4 regions of the Glutamicibacter sp. BW80 genome follow, and region 3 is predicted to be linked to each of the others. Evidence: riboswitches for the same ligand, from Rfam matches in the RefSeq annotation. Region 3 holds a riboswitch; each other region holds the start of a gene.
What was found. A riboswitch is a leader RNA that binds a small molecule or an ion and turns the genes downstream of it on or off. The one in region 3 is predicted to bind S-adenosylmethionine.

Region 1 (5,233 bases), on a different contig from region 3:
TGGACCCATTGCAACCACCGATGATGTTGATGGCCACGACAAAATACTTGTCGGTATCAACAGTTAGCCCGGGGCCGACAAAATCTTCCCACCAGCCCGGGGTCTGCGAATCTCCGCGCGATACGTGCGCATCACCGGTCAACGCGTGCTTCACCAGCACCGCGTTGGTCCCCTCCGCGTTAAGCTGGCCCCATGTTTCGTAGGCCAACTCGATCTGCGGTAGGTAGCCACCGGTTTCGAAGGTGTACTCCCCCACGAACGCACGACGCAAAATGCCGTCTTGCCCGTCGGTAAGTTCCTGCGATGGCAGAGTTTCTTCGGTAGTCACTATGGATGCCATGCCTAAAGGGTTTCCTGCAATTCCTGGTGAGAGAGCTGCTTAGTGGCAGCAAAACCAAGTTGCAGATCAGCGAGAATATCCTTGATGTTTTCAAGTCCCACACTCAACCGAACGAGGCCCGGACGCACACCGGCGGCCAGACGTTCGTCTTCGGTCAATTGCGCGTGGGTGGTCGACGCCGGGTGGATGACGAGCGAACGAACGTCACCGAGGTTGGCCACATGTGAATGCAGCTCCAGCGCATCCACAAAAGCCTTGCCAGCTTCGAGTCCACCAGCAATATCGAAGGCAATAATCGCGCCGACACCGTTTGCCGAGTACTTCTGTCCGCGTTCAAACCACGGCGAGGAAGGCAGGCCAGCGTAAGCGACCTTTTCAACCTGCTCCTGGCTTTCAAGCCAGACGGCTACTTCCTTCGCGTTTTGCACGTGACGCTCGATACGCAGAGACAAAGTCTCCAGACCTTGAGCAATAAGGAAAGCATTAAACGGTGCGACAGCCGCGCCCAGATCGCGGAGCAACTGCACGCGAGCCTTCAGAATGTAGGCAAGATTGGCACCAAGGATGCCATCAACGCCCAGATCGCGGGCGAACACCAAACCGTTGTAGGACTCATCGGGGGTGTTGAAGTCCGGGAAACGTTCCGGATCCTTCGCAAAATCAAATTTGCCCGAGTCCACGATTACGCCGGCAATGGCGGTGCCGTGACCACCGAGGTACTTGGTGGCCGAGTGGATGACGATATCCGCGCCCCACTCGATGGGGCGGATCAGATATGGGGTTGCCAAGGTGTTATCAACCAGCAGTGGAACCCCGACCTCATGGGCAATCTGTGAGACTCCCTCGATGTCCAAAATGTCTTGGCGCGGGTTGGAGACGACTTCACCGAAGAAGGCCTTGGTATTTGGCTTCACCGCTGCACGCCACTGATCCAAGTTGTCTGGATCCGCCACGAAGGTGACCTCGATACCGAGCTTGCGCAGCGTGTGCTTGAGCAGGTTCTGCGTTCCACCGTAGAGGCTCGGGCTGGCCACCAAGTGGTCTCCAGACTGAGCCAAGTTGAGAATTGCGAGGGTGGTTGCTGCCTGCCCCGAGGCGACCAGCAGTGCGCCGACGCCGCCTTCAAGATCCGCGATACGGTTTTCGACCGCTTCCTGCGTTGGATTACCGATACGGGTGTAAATCGGCTCCAGCTCCTGCAGTGCGAAGCGAGCCGCGGCGCTCTCGGCGTTCGGGAAAACAAAAGACGTGGTTTGGAAAATCGGCAGGGCACGCGCACCGGTGACCGGATCTGGTTGCTGCCCGGAATGGATCTGACGTGTTTCAAAAGACCAGTTGTTACTCATGGTTTCCTCCATATTGTTTGTCGACTATGGGGGTACACCACTCAAAAACACACCGACGGCAAATTCCTCGTCGAGGAGCTTTCGAAGGGGGTAACCCGCGCTTGTCCTCAACGCTTGGTGCGTCGAGGGCCAGGTCTTCACCCGGGGCACCCCACCGCGGCGGAGGGTTGCCGCCCAGTAAGCCGGGGCTTGTTACTGGGACTCATGACCTGACTCAAGTCTGCCCGATAGCCGAAGAATTTGGCAATATGAGATAGCTTAACGTGACTCAATCGGTCATATAGATCTTTAATGAAGAAATTTATGCAGACTGTTCGATCCCACCATTACCACTTAGGGTCGCCTAAGTCGAGACTGAGATCACATAGTGACATGATGGGGCACATGATGAGGCTAGATCACGTTAGTTACGCATGTGGCCCCGATGGGCTCATGCCAACCGCCGAAAGAATCTCCAAGGCTTTGGGCCTGGAATTCGTCAAGGGGGGCGTACATCCGCGTTTTGGAACGCGGAATGTAATTTTCCCGCTCAAGCACAACCAGTACCTAGAAGTTGTTGAAGTTCTAAACCACCCTTCCAGCGACAAAGCACCGTTTGGGCAGGCAGTACGAGCCCGCTCCGAGCTTGGCGGCGGCTGGATGGGATGGTGCGTTTCCGTTGAAGACCTCTCCAGCGCCGAAGAGCGGCTGGGACGTAAATCTGTTCCGGGAAACCGCAAGTTCCCAGACGGCCGCGAACTCACCTGGCAGCAAGTTGGAATCAAGGGGCTCATCGCTGATCCGCAGGTTCCGTATTTGCTTCGCTGGGACGCAGGAACGGAGGATCTGCACCCTTCGAAGGCTCTAGAGCCTGTAGGTGCGATTCAAAGCATCACTATCGCTGGTTCCCGCGACCGCGTCCTAGACTGGCTAGGCCAGCCAGAGAACGTCAATCTTGGCGCGGTGAGCATGGAATACGAAGCACCCAACGGCACTCCGGGCATCTTGTCGGTCACCTTTGAAACCGACAATGGTTTGGTCACGCTATAACAAAGAACGTCGAAATAAAGGGTAGGTGCGGACGGCAACGTCCTCGCCTACCCTTTGTCGTTCCAACTATCCAAGCCTTTTGCCTAGGACCACCACTTCTTGAGCTTCGTAGCCTAGCCGCTCGTAAAATCCGATCACATCAGTGTTCTCGGTACGCACCATGAGCTGTACTTTGGGCACCCCTTGTTCAGCAAGCCAACGCGACGCTGCCCCCATAATCTCCTGTCCAAACCCCTGGCCCTGCATGCCGGGTTGGACCGCCACGTAATATAGCCAGCCTCGGTGTCCGTCGAACCCAACCATGGCTGTAGCTACCAGTCTTTGCTCATGAGGTCCCGCAAGAATCGTAGAGCTCTGATTCTCCAGTGTTTTACGTGCATCTGCCTCCGGATCATTCCATGGCCGCGTAAGCTCGACGCTCCGCCACAGGGCTGTTGCTTCGCCTATTTCGGTCAGTTTGAGTTCACTGATTTGCATAAGTAAAACGTACCGTTGAAAACGTCGTTTATTGCCATTGCGCAATGCTTGCCGTTGTGGGGTTAGCCTCCGATACCGATAGCGGGGCCGAAGAGCATGAACCCGACAAATCCCACTGCGTCCAACAAGAAGTGCGCGATCACCAACGGCATCACTCGCCCATATTTCTGGTAAATCCAACCGAAAATCACACCCATGGCTATGTTTCCCAGCATCGGGCCGACGCCTTGGTAGAGGTGGTAGCTACCGCGGATCAGCGCAGATCCGAGAATCAGCGTCCACGGTCCCAGGTTCAGCTTCTTACCGTAGGTAAACAGGAAACCGAGCATGATCACTTCTTCAAGCACCGCGTGGCGTACGGCAGAAAGCAGCAGCACCGGCACGCTCCACCAATAGTCACCAAGATTAGCCGTGGACAACGCGGTGGTTACTCCCAAGGCACGGCCTGCGGCATATACGCCCAGGGTTCCAAGGCCCATGGCAAGAAACAATCCGGCCCCAAGTAACAGATCTTTACCCGGACGGCGGAAGTCGAACCCTACATCCTTCACGCTTCGGTCCAGGGTGCGGTGCATCAAATACAGTGCGAGAAGAACCGGGATCAGTGCGAAGAAAATATCCAGCAACTGATAGGACAGGTCGAAGTATTCGCGCGTGTTTAACGGATTATTCATCGACGTGGTCTGGTCGCGCAACGGCGCACGGCTCACCTTGTCGGCGAAACTAATCAGTGAATACACCGCGCTCTGCCCCAAAGACAGGGCTAGAACCAAGATGATCTCAAACCTGAGAGTTTTGCGGGTTGCTGTCTGCTCAATTTGTTCAGCGTTCACATTTTCGATCATAGGCTGATCTGACTGTGCGCGTGCTGAGGAGCCTCATGACTAACCTGCGACAACCTGAAGTTGAGACCACCAGCAAGCTGAACAAAAAGAGTGCGAGTGAGTCGTCCTGTGGCATCGGAGGAAAAGGCGGGAAAGGCAATTTGTCGCGTTCAGTCACCGCCTCAGCTAGCTTGTCTGCAGGTGGAGGTGTGGGCATCAAAGCATTCAACGCAAATACGAACTTCACGGTCCAAAGCTCGCTAACTACAATTTTGTCTTCCGCGTCGTCTAAAATGAACTCACGTCAAATGTATGTTGCTCGCCCACAAAGCACTTTCTACATCTTCAAATGGCGGCAGTACACTGCGGGATTCAAAACTTCGAGCGGATCAGGGACTGCAATTTCTCCTACGGGAATCCAGTTCCGAGTAGTTGCTGCCTAACAAGGAATTAATCTTGAGATCAAAAAGCACTCTAATTTTCGCAACAATCGTTGCACTTGCCCTCTCATTCACAGGTTGCTCCGTTGGCAAATCAGAAATCTCCACACCATCAACAGGACCGTCGCTAGTGCCGATGCAAAAAAATGAAATTGCGGCGACCAAAACGACCATCGAAGAAAAGATCCAAACTGTCTCAGTTGGAATTCCACTGAATGGTGGCCAATATTCGGCGGTACTTCGATGCAAAGGCGAAGACACCTCGTCCACCGTGGTATGGCAGGATGACAAGCACCAGGATCAGGGAAAGATCAAAGTCATTTGCACTCCTGAAGGTGGGACTGTTCAGGAACAGATTGATGTCAACGGCTTTTCAAGCTCGCTAAGCTTCATCGTTAATGAATTGCAGGGGCGAGATTTATCGGTTTCGATCGCCCCTACTCACTTCCTAAAAGCTAGTAAGACTGCTTAACCAATCAGCCAAACCCGCAACTCGCCGAATAAGCGAGATCTCATTCGATGTTTTACGTCCGATTCTGATCATAAACGTCTGCCGAAGTATGCGTGGAGCAAACGGTAGTCATTGACCCCATTTATTGTTTAGACGCAAAATGCCCACCCGAGCACGGGTGGGCATTTTCTGCGCATCATTATCGATGCGAACAAGCGACTAGCTCAGAGCTGCAATTGCAGCATCGTAATCTGGCTCGGTGGTGATTTCCGGAACGATCTGGGTGTAAACGACCTTGCCGGTCTCGTCCAAGACGACGACGGAAC
Region 2 (5,233 bases), on a different contig from region 3:
GTAGACATCGTCACGGTGCAGCAGGATTACCATATCGGCGTCCTGCTCGATCGATCCCGATTCACGAAGGTCCGAGATCATAGGCTTCTTGTCGGTGCGCTGCTCGGAACCACGGTTCAGCTGCGAGAGGGCAACCAGCGGAACATCGAGTTCCTTGGCCAGCAGCTTGAGGTTACGCGAGAACTCGGACACTTCCTGCTGGCGCGATTCCACGCGCTTGCCCGAGCTCATCAGCTGCAGGTAGTCGAGGATGATCATGCGCAGCTCGTTGCGCTGCTTCAGCCGTCGGCACTTGGCGCGGATTTCCATCATGGACATATTCGGCGAATCGTCGATGAACAGCGGAGCTTCGTTCAAGCGACCCATCGTGGTCGCAATCTTCGTCCATTGTGCGTCTTCCACCGAACCCTTGCGCAGATCCTGCAGCTGGATGGATGCTTCTGCCGAGAGCAGGCGCATCGCAATTTCGTTGCGGCCCATTTCCAGCGAGAAGAAGACGGTGGCCATGTTGTTCTTAATTGCCGCGGAACGGGCGAAGTCCAGGGCGAAGGTCGACTTACCCACTGCGGGGCGGGCGGCGATGATGATCATCTGACCACCCTTCAACCCCTGGGTCAGTTCGTCGAATTCGTAGAACCCGGTTGGCACGCCGGTAATTCCGTCGCCGGCGTTCGCCGCATTCTCGATCTCATCGACGGTTCCCTCGATGATGTCGCTCAGGCGCACGTAGTCTTCGCTGTTGCGGTTCTCGGCGACCTTGTACACCTCGGCCTGCGCCTCGTTGACGATCGCGTCAACCTCACCATCGGGCGAATAGCCCATCTGGACGATCCGGGTCCCGGCATCGACCAGGCGGCGCAATACGGCGCGTTCGCGCACGATTTCGGCGTAGTAGCCGGCGTTCGCGGCGGTGGGCACCTGCTGGATGAGGTTGTGCAGATAGGCGGCGCCACCCACGCGGGCGATCTCGCTGCGCTTGGTGAGCAGATCGGAGACCGTCACGGCATCGGCTGGTTCGCCTCGTCCGTAGAGATCGATGATTGCGTCAAAAATGGATTCATGGGCCGGGCGATAGAAATCTGTTCCGCGCAGCGCCTCGACCACGTCGGCGATCGCATCCTTCGACAGCATCATGCCGCCAAGAACCGACATTTCGGCAGGAATATCCTGCGGCGGGGTGCGACCCGCTTCCGAACCCTGACTCTCGTAGACCGGCTCCGCGCTCATAACTGACACTTCCATCCCCTATTGACCCTCTGGGAAATACCCTTGTGCCATGATGGCAACACTCAAGCATGTCACCGCCAACCGACGTTATCGTGTCGGCGGTACCTGTGGATATATCAGTCCCAAAGCCAACAGTAGGTCTCTTATCCATAGCCGCAAACTCTGTTATCCACAAGATCTGTGGATAATCCCCCTCTAGCTGTGGATGACCCTGTGTGCGACTTGGGGAGAAGCTTGTGGATTACCCCACTTAAGTTGTGCTAATGACTATCTGACTTGGAGTTTGTTGTTTGCACACCTGTGGATAGAAAGTTAATTTCTTTGTAGAGTCAACCTTCGCAAATGACGTTATCCACAGCATAACTCGCGGGATTCCGGTGTATTCAACCTGCTGCACCGACTTATCAACGTACCATCCACAGAGGTGTGGATAGTTTTGTGGAAAGAATCTTCGTGAAGAACGCGGTAGTCACCGCTCCAAAAAGCTACTGAAACGTAACTTCGAGGCGAGTAATCCACAATTCGATGCAGAGCACCCCTCTGCGGTCATATGAACTTAACGCGCCCGCGCGGTCCGAGCCCGCCGGGCCAGTTAAACGACTGCGCGCCACATGTCAGCGAAAATGACAGGTGGCGCGAAGCGACGACAACTATTTAGACGAGTTCCGGGACTGGTAACGAGTGAAATCGTGAATCATGGAAAATCGACGGTAAATGCTCGGCGACCTTATGGCCATGGACCTGCAACAGGATGACCCAATGGTCTCCGGCCTCAACCTCACTGTAGATCGTCGTGTCGAGCCACAGCGTTGAGTCATGGATGAACAACGAGCCGTCGTCGCTGGTGTGGGTGTCCACACCGCGGAATCGATCTCCGCTCTTGGAAGCGATCTGCCTGCAGACCCCTTCATTGCGCTCGCTGAGCACCGAAACGCCGATTCGATTTGCGTCCCGCAGCTTCGGCCAAGTGTTCGAGGTTTTCTGCACGGCAAACATCACCAACGCCGGTTCCAAGGAAACCCCTACGGTGAATGAGGAGGCGACGATTCCCGTCTTTTCCCCGTTGACTTCGGCGCACAGAGTGGCAATTCCCGATGGGTGCTGGGCGAAAACCTTGCGCAGCGTCAGTGCGTCAAGTTCTTGATTCAAAGACATGCCTTGACTTCCTTTGCTTCATGCCCACCGGTACGGCGACGGTCGGCGGCAGGCTAAAGCAGCTTTGACTTGCTCTTACCCGCCGTCGAAGGTTTAACGCCTCGATGTGCGGTACTTGTATCGTGCGGTGTTGCGCGACACCGAATCTTCACCTGGAGCACCCCGCTACCGTATAGAGGGTTGCCGGCCAGCTAGCCAGGGCCTTTAGCTGACGCTCATGATTCTGATTAAAACGATATTGGCCTAAGCTCCCGCGCGTCAAACAAATTGCTTCGCAAATCGAAATATTCAACCCAAAATTCGATGAGCCACAAGTATTCGAGGGTCCATCGGAAATTTATTCAATCACCGGAGGGTTCGGATGCGGCTGCGCGGCCCGCTGATACCGCTCCCCTTCGGTGCGATACGAAGCGCCCAGCCTCTTGCATAGCGAACGGATCTTGCTAGCCTGAAACCATGCGGCCTCGAATAGCTGGTAATCCGAAGATCACGGTTTTCCTTGGAATTCTCGCCTGCGCCGCGATGCTCACCGGATGCGCCGCCGAAGCACCGCGTTCCCCCGGCGCCACGTCAAGCAGCAGGGCAGTCGATACCAAGTCGCCCGAACCGCGAAGGATCGCAGCCGAGCTAGCCGCCCCCTGGTCCATGGTCTTCGCCGAAAATACGCTGATCGTTTCAGAACGCGATTCGGGGCGGATCGTGGAAATAGATTCAGCGGGCACTGCCCGGCAAATCATCCGCTTGGACGACGTAGTTCATGGTGGCGAAGGCGGACTGCTTGGGCTGGCCTTTCAACAGCCCTACCTTTTCGCCTACTCCACCGCAGAAGACGGCAACCGCATCCAGCGATTCGAACTTTCCGGCGACAGCGGTGCGCTCGCGCTGAGTCATCCGCGGACGATCCTGTCCGAATTGCCATCGGCAGGAATTCACAACGGGGGGCGTCTAGCCATCGGACCGGATTCGATGCTCTACGCGACCGTGGGAGACGCTGGAAATGAATCCTCGGCTCAAGATCTGGAAAGTCTAGGCGGAAAGATCCTGCGGCTGACCATTCAGGGCGAGGTCCCCGGCGACAACCCCTTCCCCGGTTCGCCGGTATTCAGTTTCGGCCATCGCAATCCACAAGGTATCGCTTGGGCTCCCGACGGAACCATGTATGCCAGCGAGTTTGGGCAGAACCGCTGGGATGAATTGAACATTATTGAGCCCGGAGCCAACTACGGCTGGCCGGCGCACGAAGGCATTGCGGAAGATCCCGAATACCGCGACCCGATCCAGCAATGGAGCACGCAGTCCGCGAGCCCCAGCGGCATCACCATTTACGACGGGGTCCTCTACATCGCCAACCTGCGCGGGGAGCGCCTGCGAACCGTGGAGCTGAGCACGCCTCACGATTCCACCGAGTTCCTCGTAGGTGACCATGGGCGCCTGCGGGACGTGAAGGTCAGCGAGACCGGCGAGCTCTGGGTGCTGACGAATAACACCGACGGTCGCGGCACCCCGCAAGAGGGTGACGACAGGATTCTCGGCATCTCCCCGGAGACGCTCATCGACCGAACTGCCACCCGGCGCTGAATTTCGGCCACTGAACGAATTGATACTGCGGTTCTTGGATTGAACCCGAGGTCCATGCCACCATGAAGGTCGCAAGTGCTTCAGCTCACAGGCGCAGGCTGAAGGAAACCACGGATACGAATCGAAGGATATCGCACACATGGTCATGACTCAGGCTAACCACTCGGAACTCACACCCCTGCGATTCCTGCAGCGTTCGGCCGAGGTCTATCCGTCGAAGACCGCGGTGATCCACGGGACCCGCAGGTACAGCTACGCCGAATTCGAGCGGCGCGTGCAACGCTTCGCCCAGGTCGTCAAGGCGCGGATCGCGCCCGGGGACCGCGTCGCGGTACTTGCGCCGAATACTCCCGAGATGCTCATGGCCCACTACGCGGTTCCGCTGGCCGGGGGCGTGCTGATCGCACTGAACACCCGCCTGTCGGCGCCCGAGCTGCGCTATATTATGGATCATTCCGAGTCGAAGCTGCTGTTCGCCGATACCGAATTGTTGGCAAATACTTCGACCCTGCGTTCCGAGATTCCGAGCTTGGAAGCGTTGATCGAGATCACCGATGACCAATACGCCGGTACGCGCCCGACCGTCGCCGTGGACGCGGTGCTCTCCGAGCTGCTGGACGCGGCCGGCGAGGAACGCCTGAACTACGAGGTGGCAGATGAGCGCGCCCCGATCACGTTGAACTACACCTCGGGCACCACCGGCAAACCCAAGGGCGTGCTGTACTCGCACCGCGGCAGCTACCTGAACTCGCTGAGCGAGGCCCATCACCAAGGCTTCACCGCAAAGACCCGTTACCTGTGGACCCTGCCGATGTTCCACTGCAACGGCTGGTGCACCCCTTGGGCGGTCACCGCCGCGGGTGGCACGCACCTGTGCTTGCGCGGCGTGCGCGAGGATGCGGTGTGGGACGCCATTGAGAATCTTTGCGCCACACATCTGTGCGGAGCCCCCACGGTCTGCTCGATCATTGCCGACTCACCGCGCGCCCACGCCCTGTGCGATCCGCTGCGTATCACCACCGCCGGCGCCCCGCCGTCCCCGGCAATCATCACGAAGCTGCAGAAGCTGGGCATCGAGGTGGTCCATGTATATGGGCTCACCGAGGTCTATGGCCCCTACACCATCTGTGAATACCAGGATGACTGGGATCAACTGGATGCGGACGCACGAGCCGCAATGCTCTCCCGCCAAGGCGTGGGCATGCTGACCGCCGAAAGCGCACGCATCGTCGACGAGAATATGGTGGACGTTCCCGCCGATGGGCAAACCATG
Region 3 (5,233 bases):
CCATATCGCCGACCGCGTCGCGCAACTCGATGGCGGTCGAATCGCCGAGTACGGCGAACTTCGAGGCCTGGTAGCGGATCCGGGATCGGTGACCGGTTCAAAGCTTCTGCCATTGCGCCCCGATCTGGTGCCCGCCGGCTACGACTTCACGCTGACCGTGGCCTACCAGGCGGCAAATGTGGACCCAGCCTGGATATCCCGGCTGGGAACCGAACATGGCGCGCGGGTCGCGCTGCTCGGTGGCTCCGTGGAAGCACACCACGAGGGAACGCTGGGCCGCGTTGAAATCGGTCTCGCGGGCATTGCCGCAGAACGAGCTATTGCCGTCTTGGCTGGATGGGGATTGCGCGCCACGCCACGATCCCAGCAGCTCCTCGCGAGTGTGGCCGACCGCGCGGAACGCATCGAGGTGGCGGTATGAGAATCCCAACCGAAAGCGCAGCGGTCGGTACCGACACCCCATGGAACGAACTGCCCGCCCTGATGCTTCCTGCCTATGGACAGACCTGGGCAATGGTCGGCATCGTGATGGTCTTGGTGATCATTTTTGGCGGCATCATGGGTTTGGCGCTGTTCAACACCGACCGGCAGGGTCTCTTTCCGCACGACAAGAGCCATGCGGCACTGAGCTGGTTCGTCAACATGGGACGCTCATTGCCGTTCCTGGTCTTGATGGCGGCGATTATTCCATTCACCAAATGGGTGACCGGAACCACCATCGGCATTTGGGCAGCAGTGGTGCCGATGACCATTGCGGGCATTCCCTTCTTCGCGCGGCTCGTGCAGAACGCGCTCAATGATCTGCCTAAGGAGAACCTGGCCGTCGGGCTGGTGACCGGTGGATCGCCGCTGCAGATCATCGGGGCAACCCAGATCCGTGAGGCGCTGCCCGCCCTGGCCTCCGCCGTCACGCTGAACACCATCTCGATGGTCGAGTATTCGGCCATCGCGGGAACCATCGGGGCCGGCGGCATCGGCTATCTGGCGGTCACCTACGGCTATCAGCGGTTCGACATGAATGTCATGCTTGCCACGATCCTTGCGCTCATTCTGACCGTGCAAGCAGTCCAATTCCTCGGCGATCGCATCGCCCGCGCGCTGGCCCGCCCCTAAGCGCCCTAGAACAAACGAGAAGAACATGACGACTTCACCCAAAGGCCATGACCATGGCTTCACTCTGCGTAAAAACACCGCGAAACTGCCTTGGACCATCGCGGCATGCGCGACCATTGTGGCGCTCGTCCTTGGCGCGTTGCTGGTTCAGCAAAAGTCCGCTCCAGCGCTCGCGTCCACCGAGCCCGGCAAAACGAATTTCAAGGTCCATTTTGAACCGGCAATGGCCGGGGAAGAGAAGATCCTGAAATTCGTGGCCGAGACCATCGCGCCGGATTATGGAATCGAGATAGAACCCATTGGGCTTCAGGATCCAATCCAGGCGAACCGCGCCGTGGCCGAAGGGCAGTTCGACGCGACCATCTTTGAACATGAGTGGTACATGCGGCAATCGGCAGAAGCCGCCGGCGTGGAATTGACGCCAACCGTTGAACTGTACCAATGGGGCTTCGGTCTGTATTCCACCCGCTACGAATCGGTCGAGGTTCTCCCCGAGGGGTCGACGCTGCTCCTGCCTAACGACGTCGCCAACCAGGGGCAAGCGCTCTGGCTCCTGGAGCGCGAGGGACTGCTCGGCCTGAACCCCGACATCGAACCGCGTACCGCGAAGATGGCCGACGTGGTTGACAACCCGCGCGGCTTCGAGCTGAAGGAAGCAGACCTCCTCGCCATGCCGCGCATGCTAGACGATGTGGATGCAGCCATCGGATACGTGTCGCAGTTCGATGCCGGAAAGGTCGGCCGCGACAAGGGAATCCTGTTCCCGGAACCGCCTAGAACCTTCGCCTCCAAGCTGATCTTCGGCACCGAGTTCTCCAAAACTGCCGATGCAGCCAAGCTAATCGAGGTGTTCTCCGATCCAAGACTGCAGGAATACCTGAAGAACACCGAGGATCCGTTGGTCCAAGGAGTGCTGACTCCGGTATCCGCCGAGTAGGGCCGCTCACTGGAACTATGCGAACGGCCAGCCTGAACCAGAGAGGTTCGGGCTGGCCGTTCGCTTTTATCCCGAATGTTTCGTTGGCGAGCGAGCAAATCCACCCTTGATCACGCGGGGCCGGGGATACTGCTGTCAAGGAAATCTTTTCAGCAGCGTCACGAACTGACTTATGACGATTAGTGACCGGCTTCAGGGCCTGTATTAGTCCCAAAGTGTGTATTGGGATGACTTCGTGACGCGCATATAACGTCATGGTTGGTCACACCGCACCTGCGCGCGCAGACTTAAATTGTTCGGCAAAGACACCGAATGATAACCATCCAGAGCGACCGAGAGACCTGGCTCGTTGACGTTGCAGCAACCATCCCGGCAGGGAGCGGTGCTAAGGCCAGGACCGATGGAGATTGCTAGATTTCGCAACGGTCCGCACAGGGGAGAAGTCTGCCTTCTTCCCGCCCCGCAATACCGCGGCAGGATCGGGATTTCGGCGTAATCCTCGGGAACTTACCGAGAGGAACACCAGAAAATGCGCAACACACCACTGAGCCTGAAGGCCGCGGCACTACTCGCAGTTCTAGGTCTTGCGCTGACCGCCTGCGGCGGCAACAGCGCATCCACCGCGGGGAGCTCCGAGCCGGCAGCTTCCGCGGAAGCAGGCACGCCGGTAACGGGCGGAACCTTCACCTTTGCCGAGGTAACCCCGATCAACAACTGGCAGACCCAGGCCGCTCGCTTCTACGAGAAGGCGAATGTGCTGAACTCGGTGCTGGACCGGTTGACCTATTTTGATACCGAGTCCGGCAAGCTCGTAGGCTGGATCGCCTCCGAGTTCACCGCCAATGAGGCACAGACCGAATTCACCTTCACCATTCGTGATGGCGTCACCTTCTCGGACGGCACGGCCCTGGATGCCGAAGCAGTCAAGGAAAATCTGGACGCGCTGGGCTTAGGCGTGAAATCCGCGCAGATTCAACCGAACGTCGACTTTTCAGCCTACAAGGGCTCCGCGGTCGTCGGCGAGGACCAGGTCAAGGTGACCTTGAAACGCCCGGATGCGAATTTCCTGCGCTCCACCTCCTCGGTGACCGCCGGGCTGGTATCCCCGGGCACCCTGGAACTGGACAATGCAGGGCAAACCGCAATATCGCAGATCGTCGGTTCCGGACCGTTCGTCTTCGAATCCGAAAAGCCAGATGAAGAGGTCGTCTTCACCAGCCGCGATGACTACGCCTGGGCCCCGGAAACCGCAGCAAACCAGGGCGACGCGTACCTTGAAAAGCTGGTCGTCAAGTACCTGCCAGAAGTTGCCCACCGGGCCGGCGCGGCGCAGTCCGGCCAGGTCGATTTGGTCCGCGGACTGCAGCCCGTTGACGAAGAGGTGCTCAGCGCCGGAGGCGGGCAGATCTTCGCCGCCCAGGGCGTGGACCTGACGACCAACCATGCCGCGATTCGAATCGGTTCGGGCAAGCTGGCCGAGACCAAGGTGCGCCAGGCGTTGCAGGCGGGAATCGACCGCCAGGCGCTGAAGGACACGGTCCTCTCGGACAGCTACGTGCTCGCAGGTTCGATCCTCAACCACCAGGCACCGGGCTTCGTGGACCTGTCTGCCGAGCTCGGCTATGACCCGGAGAAGTCCAAGGCCTTGCTTGAAGAAGCCGGCTGGAGCGTTGGCGCGGACGGGATCCGTGAGAAGGACGGCAAGAAGCTTGAAATCACGGTGGCCAGCTCGAATAACTCCGTGGTCATCAAGCCAGCCTTCGAGCTGATCGAACAGCAATGGCGGGAGATCGGAGTGCAGCTGGTCAACCGTGCTGCGGACAATTCATTTTTGACCAAAGCCATGGTCGATGACCAGATCGAATTCTTCGGAACCCGCCAGTTCGCCTACGGCGGCCTGGGGCCGGTCTACGCGCCGGCGACAAATAACCAGACGTTGAACGCCGACAAGGAACTGAACGAATTGTTCACCCGCGAGCAGGCGGCGACCACCGAAGAAGAGCATCTGAAGCTCGTCGGCGAGGAGCAGCGCGCGCTGGTACTGGACAAGGCACTGACCCTCGTGTTGTGGGACGAAGTGCAGGTGTACGGCGCCAACAAGGACGCGCACATCGACTTCACCTCCGGCACCGCACCAATCTTCCAGGGCGCCTGGAAGAGCAACGGCTAAAGGAACTCATCATGGGTGGATACATCGCTCAACGCATCGGTCAGGCACTGCTGGTGATCCTGCTGGCCTACACCGCGGTCTTCCTCGCGGTGCAGGCCCTGCCGAACGACCCGGTCACGATCTTCCTCTCGGCCGACTCGTCTGCGGATCCGGCAACGATCGCGCAGATGAAGGCCTACTACGGCTATGACCAGCCGCTGATCGTGCAGTACTTCACCCAGCTCGGTGCGCTGCTGACCGGGGACCTGGGCTATTCCCTGTCCTCCGGCTCGGCGGTGTCCACCCGTATCGGCGAGGTCATCGGCTCCACGCTGGTGCTCGCCGGGAGCGCCTTCGCCCTGGCGCTGGTGCTGGCGGTCGCGCTGACCGCCGCCGCCAGCCTGTCGCGCCGCACCCGGGTCCGCAACGCCCTGCTGAATCTGCCACCGCTGATGATTTCCATCCCGGTGTTTTGGCTCGGACTGGTGCTGCTTCAGGTGCTCGCGGTGCAGCTCGGGGTGATGTCGCTGTTCCCGGACGGCTCGTTCCTCTCGCTGGCGGTGCCGATCCTCGTTCTGGCCATCCACCTCAGCGCACCCATCGCCCAGGTGCTGATCAAGAGCGTGCACGAGGTGAACACTCAGCCCTTCGTCGACGTCTTGCGGGCCAAGGGCGCCAGCGAGGCGTGGATCTTCTACCGGCACACGCTGAAAAACGCCGCACCGGCGGCGCTATCCATTGCCGGGATCACCATCGGCACGCTGCTCGCCGGTTCCGTCATCACCGAGACGGTTTTTGCCCGCGCCGGCCTGGGCCAGCTGGTGCTGCAGGCGGTCACGGTGCAGGACATCCCGCTGGTGCAGGGACTGGTGCTGCTCACCGCCGCCGCCTTCACCGCGGTAAATCTGCTCGTCGACCTGATCCACCCGAAGCTTGATCCACGCATCATCACCTCCCACGCCGGTTCGCCTCGCGCGCTGGCGGCCTAGGGAAAGGAACCGATCATGAGTCTTTTGACCGAACGAGGCAACCCG
Region 4 (5,233 bases), on a different contig from region 3:
CTCGAGTTCATAACGATCGCCCTGAGGATTGTCCCAGTGAGCCAGGGAATTAAAGCGGCGGTTGATCATCGTCAGAGCGTTGCGCAGGTTCTCCTGGCGGTTTTCCCCGCGGGCCAGGTTGGCGAAGTTTGTCGTGACTCGTGAGCTCGCACAGGGGGTGTAGTCTTCGTCGAATTTGGTGGTGCTGATGCTGAAGGTGAACGCGTCTGCCATGGTGGCCTATCTGGTGCTCAGTGGCCTGGGCCGGCCGAAAGTAAGTCGATGCGTCCATCATGCAGTGAGATCGAGGATATCAGGTAACTCGATATAACTATGGATTCGTATAGACTCGCACTATGGTTCAGGGGACGAGTGGTTTGACACTGCAGCAGTTGCGCTATTTCATTGCGGTCGCCAGCGAGGGGTCGATCTCCGCGGCGGCTGACCTAATTTACGTCGCACAGCCGAGCATGTCGGCGGCGATGAAGGAGCTCGAAGCCCGCGTGGGACGCACCTTGCTGGTCCGCTCGGCCAGGGGAGTGACGCTCACCGCCGAGGGAGCAGAATTCCTTGGTTATGCCCGGCAGGTTCTGGAGCAGGTGGAGCTGCTTGAGCATCGCTACCTCGGGCGTCCCTCGGTCCGTCGCCTGCTCGGCGTCTCCACGCAGCACTATTCCTTCTCGGTGGATGCGTTTGTCAGGATGGTTCAGGCCAGCGGGGCCGAGGAATATCAATTCTCGCTGCGCGAGACCCGCACCGAACAGATCATCGAGGACGTGCGCACCCTGCGCAGCGACATCGGCATCCTCTATCGCAACGACTTCAACCGGAAGGTCATCGACAAGCTGCTGCGCGAGTCCCGGCTCGTATTCCACCCCCTGTTCCTCGCCGATCCGCACATCTTCATTTCGCGCAGCAACCCGCTGGCCTCCCGGGCGCGGGTGACGCTCGAGGAACTCGAAGACCTGCCGCGCTTGACCTTCGACCAGGGTGCGAACAACTCGTTCTACTTCGCCGAGGAAGTGCTCTCCACCAGCTCCAGCAAGCGCGAAATCCAGGTTTCGGACCGCGCGACGATTTTCAACCTGATGATCGGCCTGGGCGGGTACACCATCTCCACGGGCATCATCAGCGACGAGCTGGACCCGTCCATCGTCGCCATCCCGCTGGATGTCGATGAGCGCATCGAGATCGGCTGGATCGACCATGCAGCGATTCCGCTGACCGAGCAAGCGCGGCGCTATCTGGACGAGGTGCGCTCGGTCGTCTCAAGCTTCGGAGTTGAGCTCCTGGACTGAATCCCCGGGCCCCAAGACGTAACACCGTGTCATTTGGCGGACCGCCGGCGACATAATAGTTGCGCAAAACCCTGGCTCTTCAAGGATTCTGGCGGTTGCCGCGCGTCACAAAGGGACTGCGGGCCGGGCCCCATTACGGGACTGGCGCGGGATGTGAAGCCAGGTGCCCCTGTATGAAGCGCGGGTGTGGGCGTCGTTTGCGCCGCCGGATGCCGATGTCCAACCATGGAAGAACAACAACCCATCAAGAGCGACCGAGAGATCTGGCTCGTAGACGTCGCAGCAACCATCGGGAAACCGAAAGGTGCTAATGCCAGGAACGATGGAGCAGTTCCGAACGTGCCATAAGGCGCCATGCTTCGTACCGTTGTGGCCTCAGGTCGGCCGAGGGGCGGTATGTCGCCGGGTGTTCGGTGCACTCTCTCGTGGATCAGAAACGAGAAGGAGCTATGAGCCAACGCCAAGGAACCGACGCGGTCCATGCAGGGTATCGTCCGAGCGGAGATTTCCGCCCGATGCTGCCGCCACTGCACAATTGCGCAGCGTACCAGTTCGAATCGCACGCAGAAGCGATCGAAAAATTCGCGTTGCGCCAGTCCGGCTTCACCTATTCACGCACCGGCAACCCCACCGTGGCCATCCTGGAACAGCGGGTGGCCGCCCTTGAAGGCGGAGCCCAAGCGGTAGCCACCGCCTCGGGGCAGTCGGCCGTTGCGCTCTCGCTGCTTGCCCTGACCCAGGGTCCTAAGCACATCGTGGTTTCCTCCTCGCTGTACGGCGGCACCGTGGACCTGTTCACCGACACCTTTTCCGACTTCGGCATCCGGGTCAGCTTTGTCGACCAGGCCGACCCCGCAGCTTGGGCCGGGGCCATCGAAGAAGACACCCGGGCGTTCTTCCTGGAGTCCGTCTCCAACCCGCTGTGCACCGTGGCGGACCTGCCCGCTATCTCGGCGATCGGGCACGAGCACAACATTCCGGTGGTCGTCGACAATACGCTGGCCACCCCGCTGAATATTCGCCCGCTGGATTTTGGCGCCGACATTGTGGTGCACTCGGCCACCAAGGGGCTAGCCGGACACGGCTCGGTGCTCGGCGGCGTGGTCGTGGACTCGGGGAAGTTCGATTTCTCGGATTCCACCCGCTGGCCGCAAATCGCCGCCCCGCGAGTGCGGCTGAACAATGCCTCGCTGCTTGAACGCCACGGATCGGCCGCCTACGCCATGCTGGTCCGCTCCAAATTCCTGCACGACCTGGGGCCGGCCTTGGCCCCGGCCAGCGCCCAAGGCATTCTGACCGGCATCGAAACCTTGCCGGTACGTGCCGCACACGTGCAGCGCAGCGTGAGCACCCTGATCCAGGAACTTGCAGATCACCCGGGCATTGCGGCCATCCACCACCCTTCGCTGCCGGCCCACCCGAGCCACGAGCTGGCCAAAAAGCTCACGCCCAAGGGCACCGGTTGCGTGCTGGCCATCGAACTGGCCCACCCCTCGCTGGTGTCCCCGGTGATCGACGGGCTGCAGCTGATTTCCCTGGCCGCAAATGTGGGCGATACCCGCACCATGGTCGCCCACCCGGCCACCATGACGCACTGCCGGCTCTCCGCGGAGCAACTTCTCGCCGCGGGCCTGAACACCTCCACCCTGCGCATTTCGGTGGGGCTTGAAGACCCCGCCGATCTGCTCGCCGACCTCACCCAAGCGCTGGACGGCGCACTAAACCGGGCCCTGGCCCCGCAAACCCAAGGAGCATCATGAGCGGCTTCAACACCCTCGCCGTACACGCCGGCCAGCATAAAGACCCGCACACCGGAGCCGTGGTCCCACCGATCTACCAAACCAGCACGTTCATCCAGGACGGAATCAACGTCTTGCGCTCCGGGCACGAATACTCCCGCGGCTCGAACCCGACCCGCGATGGCTTCGAAGCGCAGCTCACCGCCCTGGAAGGCGGAGCCGCGGGGTTCGCCTTCGCCTCGGGCATCGCCGCCGAAGACGCACTGCTGCGTGCGGTCCTCGAACCCGGCGATCACATCGTCCTTGGCGCCGACGGCTACGGCGGCACCAACCGGCTGATCTCCAAATTGCACAGCAAATGGGGCATCACCTCTTCTGCGGTGGATATCACCAACCTGGACTCGGTGCGCGCAGCGGTGCGCCCGAACACCGCGCTGCTTTGGGTGGAGACTCCCTCCAACCCGCTGCTGGGCATCGCCGATCTTGCCGGCTGGGCGGACATCGCCCGCGAGCACGGCGCCCTGCTGGTAGTGGACAACACCTTCGCCACTCCCTACCTGCAGCGGCCTTTGGACTTCGGGGCCCACGCGGTGGTCCACTCCACCACCAAGTACATCGGGGGACACTCGGATGTGCTCGGCGGCGCGGTGATCGTCGCCGAGCACCTCTTCCGTGGCCAGGCGCTGGCCGAAGCCGTCGGCTTCCAGCAATTCGCCGGCGGCGCGGTGGCCGGCCCGCAGGATTCCTACCTGGCCGCACGCGGCCTGAAGACCTTGGGATTGCGCATGGAACGCCACTGCGCCTCCGCAGCTAAGCTGGCACGCTGGCTTGATAGCCAGCCTGAGGTGACGCGGGTCTATTACCCCGGGTTGGAATCCCATCCCGGCCATGAGCTTGCGGCGCGTCAGCAGCGGGGTTTTGGCGGCATCGTCTCGTTGCAGCTCACCGACGAACCCGCCGCGCGCGCATTCGCCGAATCCATGGAGTACTTCCAGCTCTCGGTCTCCCTGGGCGGGGTGGAATCCCTGGTCTGCTACCCGCGCGAAATGACCCATGCCTCGCTGATCGGCACCGAGCTGGAAATCCCGGCCAACCTGGTCCGCCTTTCGGTGGGCATCGAGGAACCCGAGGACCTCATCGCGGATCTTTCCCGCGGGTTGGCCGCCGCGCGTAACGCCGCCGGCCCGGCACGCACCACTTGTCCACAGCCGGCGAGAGAACCCGCACTGCAGCTTTAACCACCGCGCACACTGGGGCCATGGACAACTCCCGCAGCACCGCAGAGGCCCTGGGCCAGCTGGCCCGGGGCCTGGCGCTGATGACCGCCGCGACGCAGGCCATCGCCGCCGAGACGCCCGCCCCGGGGCACGCCGCCTACTTCGCCTGGCTCACCGAGCGGGCCGCCGCGGCCGTGGCCCACGCGCAGATCCATGCGGCCGACGCGCTGCGCCGCAGCGGAGCGCACAAGCTGGACCAGCAGTCCCTCCAGAAGATTTCCGACGCCGGCTCGCAGACGGCACCCGAAGAGCTCGACGCACTGCACGGGCAGACCACCACCGGCCGGACGCAGTTCAAGGCGACCGCGGAGTTGCTGCACGGCTGGCTGGGCGTGCCCGCAACCACCGCGCGGGAACGCCTGGTGCAGGCCGATTGCCTGATCGCCGGGGTCGACGAAGCCGGGCAACGCCTCGACCCCTGGCTGCCGCAATTGGCAGAGCAGTTCGCCGATCCCGCCGCAGATCCGCGCCTGGTCGTGGGGACGGCGAAGAAGATCCACGCGGCCCGCAACGATCTGGGCCAAGGAGCCGAGGGCGAGGCCGCCAAAGCGCGGCTGCAGGCCGAAGCGGTGAGCTTTATCAAGAACGAACCGGAAACCGCGCGCAAGCATGTGGCGGATCTGGTCGCGCAGGTGAAGGCCGGGAAGCGGCCGATGAAGGCGCTGCTGGCGGAAATCGGCTTTTTCAAGCTCGGGGTGCGCAACGGGCTGGTGGAGTACTTGCTGCGCGTGCTGCCTGCGCAGGCGGCGCAGATCGAAGCGTTCCAGCAGGCGCTGAACAATCCGAAGACGATCGCGGGCAACCGGGAGGCGTTGAAGGATTTGGATGCCGAGCTGACCGGGGAGCCAGGCAGCGCGTGGGACGACTCGGATTCGATGCCCGGCTGGGCCAAAGGCGACGCGGATGCCGAGAACGTCGAAAACCGCCCAGCGCATGCCGA

Region 1: another riboswitch for S-adenosylmethionine. It lies ahead of CIK76_RS13960 (bifunctional o-acetylhomoserine/o-acetylserine sulfhydrylase); the one in region 3 lies ahead of CIK76_RS09320 (ABC transporter substrate-binding protein).
Region 2: another riboswitch for S-adenosylmethionine. It lies ahead of CIK76_RS00605 (flavin reductase family protein); the one in region 3 lies ahead of CIK76_RS09320 (ABC transporter substrate-binding protein).
Region 4: another riboswitch for S-adenosylmethionine. It lies ahead of CIK76_RS18035 (aminotransferase class I/II-fold pyridoxal phosphate-dependent enzyme); the one in region 3 lies ahead of CIK76_RS09320 (ABC transporter substrate-binding protein).

Annotation. Positions count from the first base shown of each region.
Region 1 covers NZ_NRGV01000050.1:142,607-147,839, forward strand. Annotated here, with positions in the region: gene CIK76_RS13955 (homoserine O-acetyltransferase) at 1-340, opposite strand, end outside; gene CIK76_RS13960 (bifunctional o-acetylhomoserine/o-acetylserine sulfhydrylase) at 343-1,698, opposite strand; SAM riboswitch class IV at 1,779-1,896, opposite strand; gene CIK76_RS13965 (VOC family protein) at 2,071-2,715, shown strand; gene CIK76_RS13970 (GNAT family acetyltransferase) at 2,782-3,192, opposite strand; gene CIK76_RS13975 (type II CAAX endopeptidase family protein) at 3,255-4,037, opposite strand; gene CIK76_RS19115 (hypothetical protein) at 4,073-4,459, shown strand; gene CIK76_RS13980 (hypothetical protein) at 4,473-4,928, shown strand; gene tpx (thiol peroxidase) at 5,127-5,233, opposite strand, start outside.
Region 2 covers NZ_NRGV01000001.1:132,693-137,925, forward strand. Annotated here, with positions in the region: gene dnaB (replicative DNA helicase) at 1-1,227, opposite strand, end outside; gene CIK76_RS00605 (flavin reductase family protein) at 1,882-2,382, opposite strand; SAM riboswitch class IV at 2,489-2,605, opposite strand; gene CIK76_RS00610 (PQQ-dependent sugar dehydrogenase) at 2,839-3,960, shown strand; gene CIK76_RS00615 (AMP-binding protein) at 4,100-5,233, shown strand, end outside.
Region 3 covers NZ_NRGV01000031.1:211,328-216,560, reverse strand. Annotated here, with positions in the region: gene CIK76_RS09335 (methionine ABC transporter ATP-binding protein) at 1-421, shown strand, start outside; gene CIK76_RS09330 (methionine ABC transporter permease) at 418-1,113, shown strand; gene CIK76_RS09325 (MetQ/NlpA family ABC transporter substrate-binding protein) at 1,139-2,050, shown strand; SAM riboswitch class I at 2,367-2,457, shown strand; gene CIK76_RS09320 (ABC transporter substrate-binding protein) at 2,580-4,220, shown strand; gene CIK76_RS09315 (ABC transporter permease) at 4,232-5,188, shown strand; gene CIK76_RS09310 (ABC transporter permease) at 5,204-5,233, shown strand, end outside.
Region 4 covers NZ_NRGV01000075.1:29,296-34,528, reverse strand. Annotated here, with positions in the region: gene CIK76_RS18045 (DUF1852 domain-containing protein) at 1-213, opposite strand, end outside; gene CIK76_RS18040 (LysR family transcriptional regulator) at 336-1,277, shown strand; SAM riboswitch class I at 1,516-1,606, shown strand; gene CIK76_RS18035 (aminotransferase class I/II-fold pyridoxal phosphate-dependent enzyme) at 1,727-3,037, shown strand; gene CIK76_RS18030 (cystathionine gamma-synthase) at 3,034-4,254, shown strand; gene CIK76_RS18025 (HNH endonuclease) at 4,275-5,233, shown strand, end outside.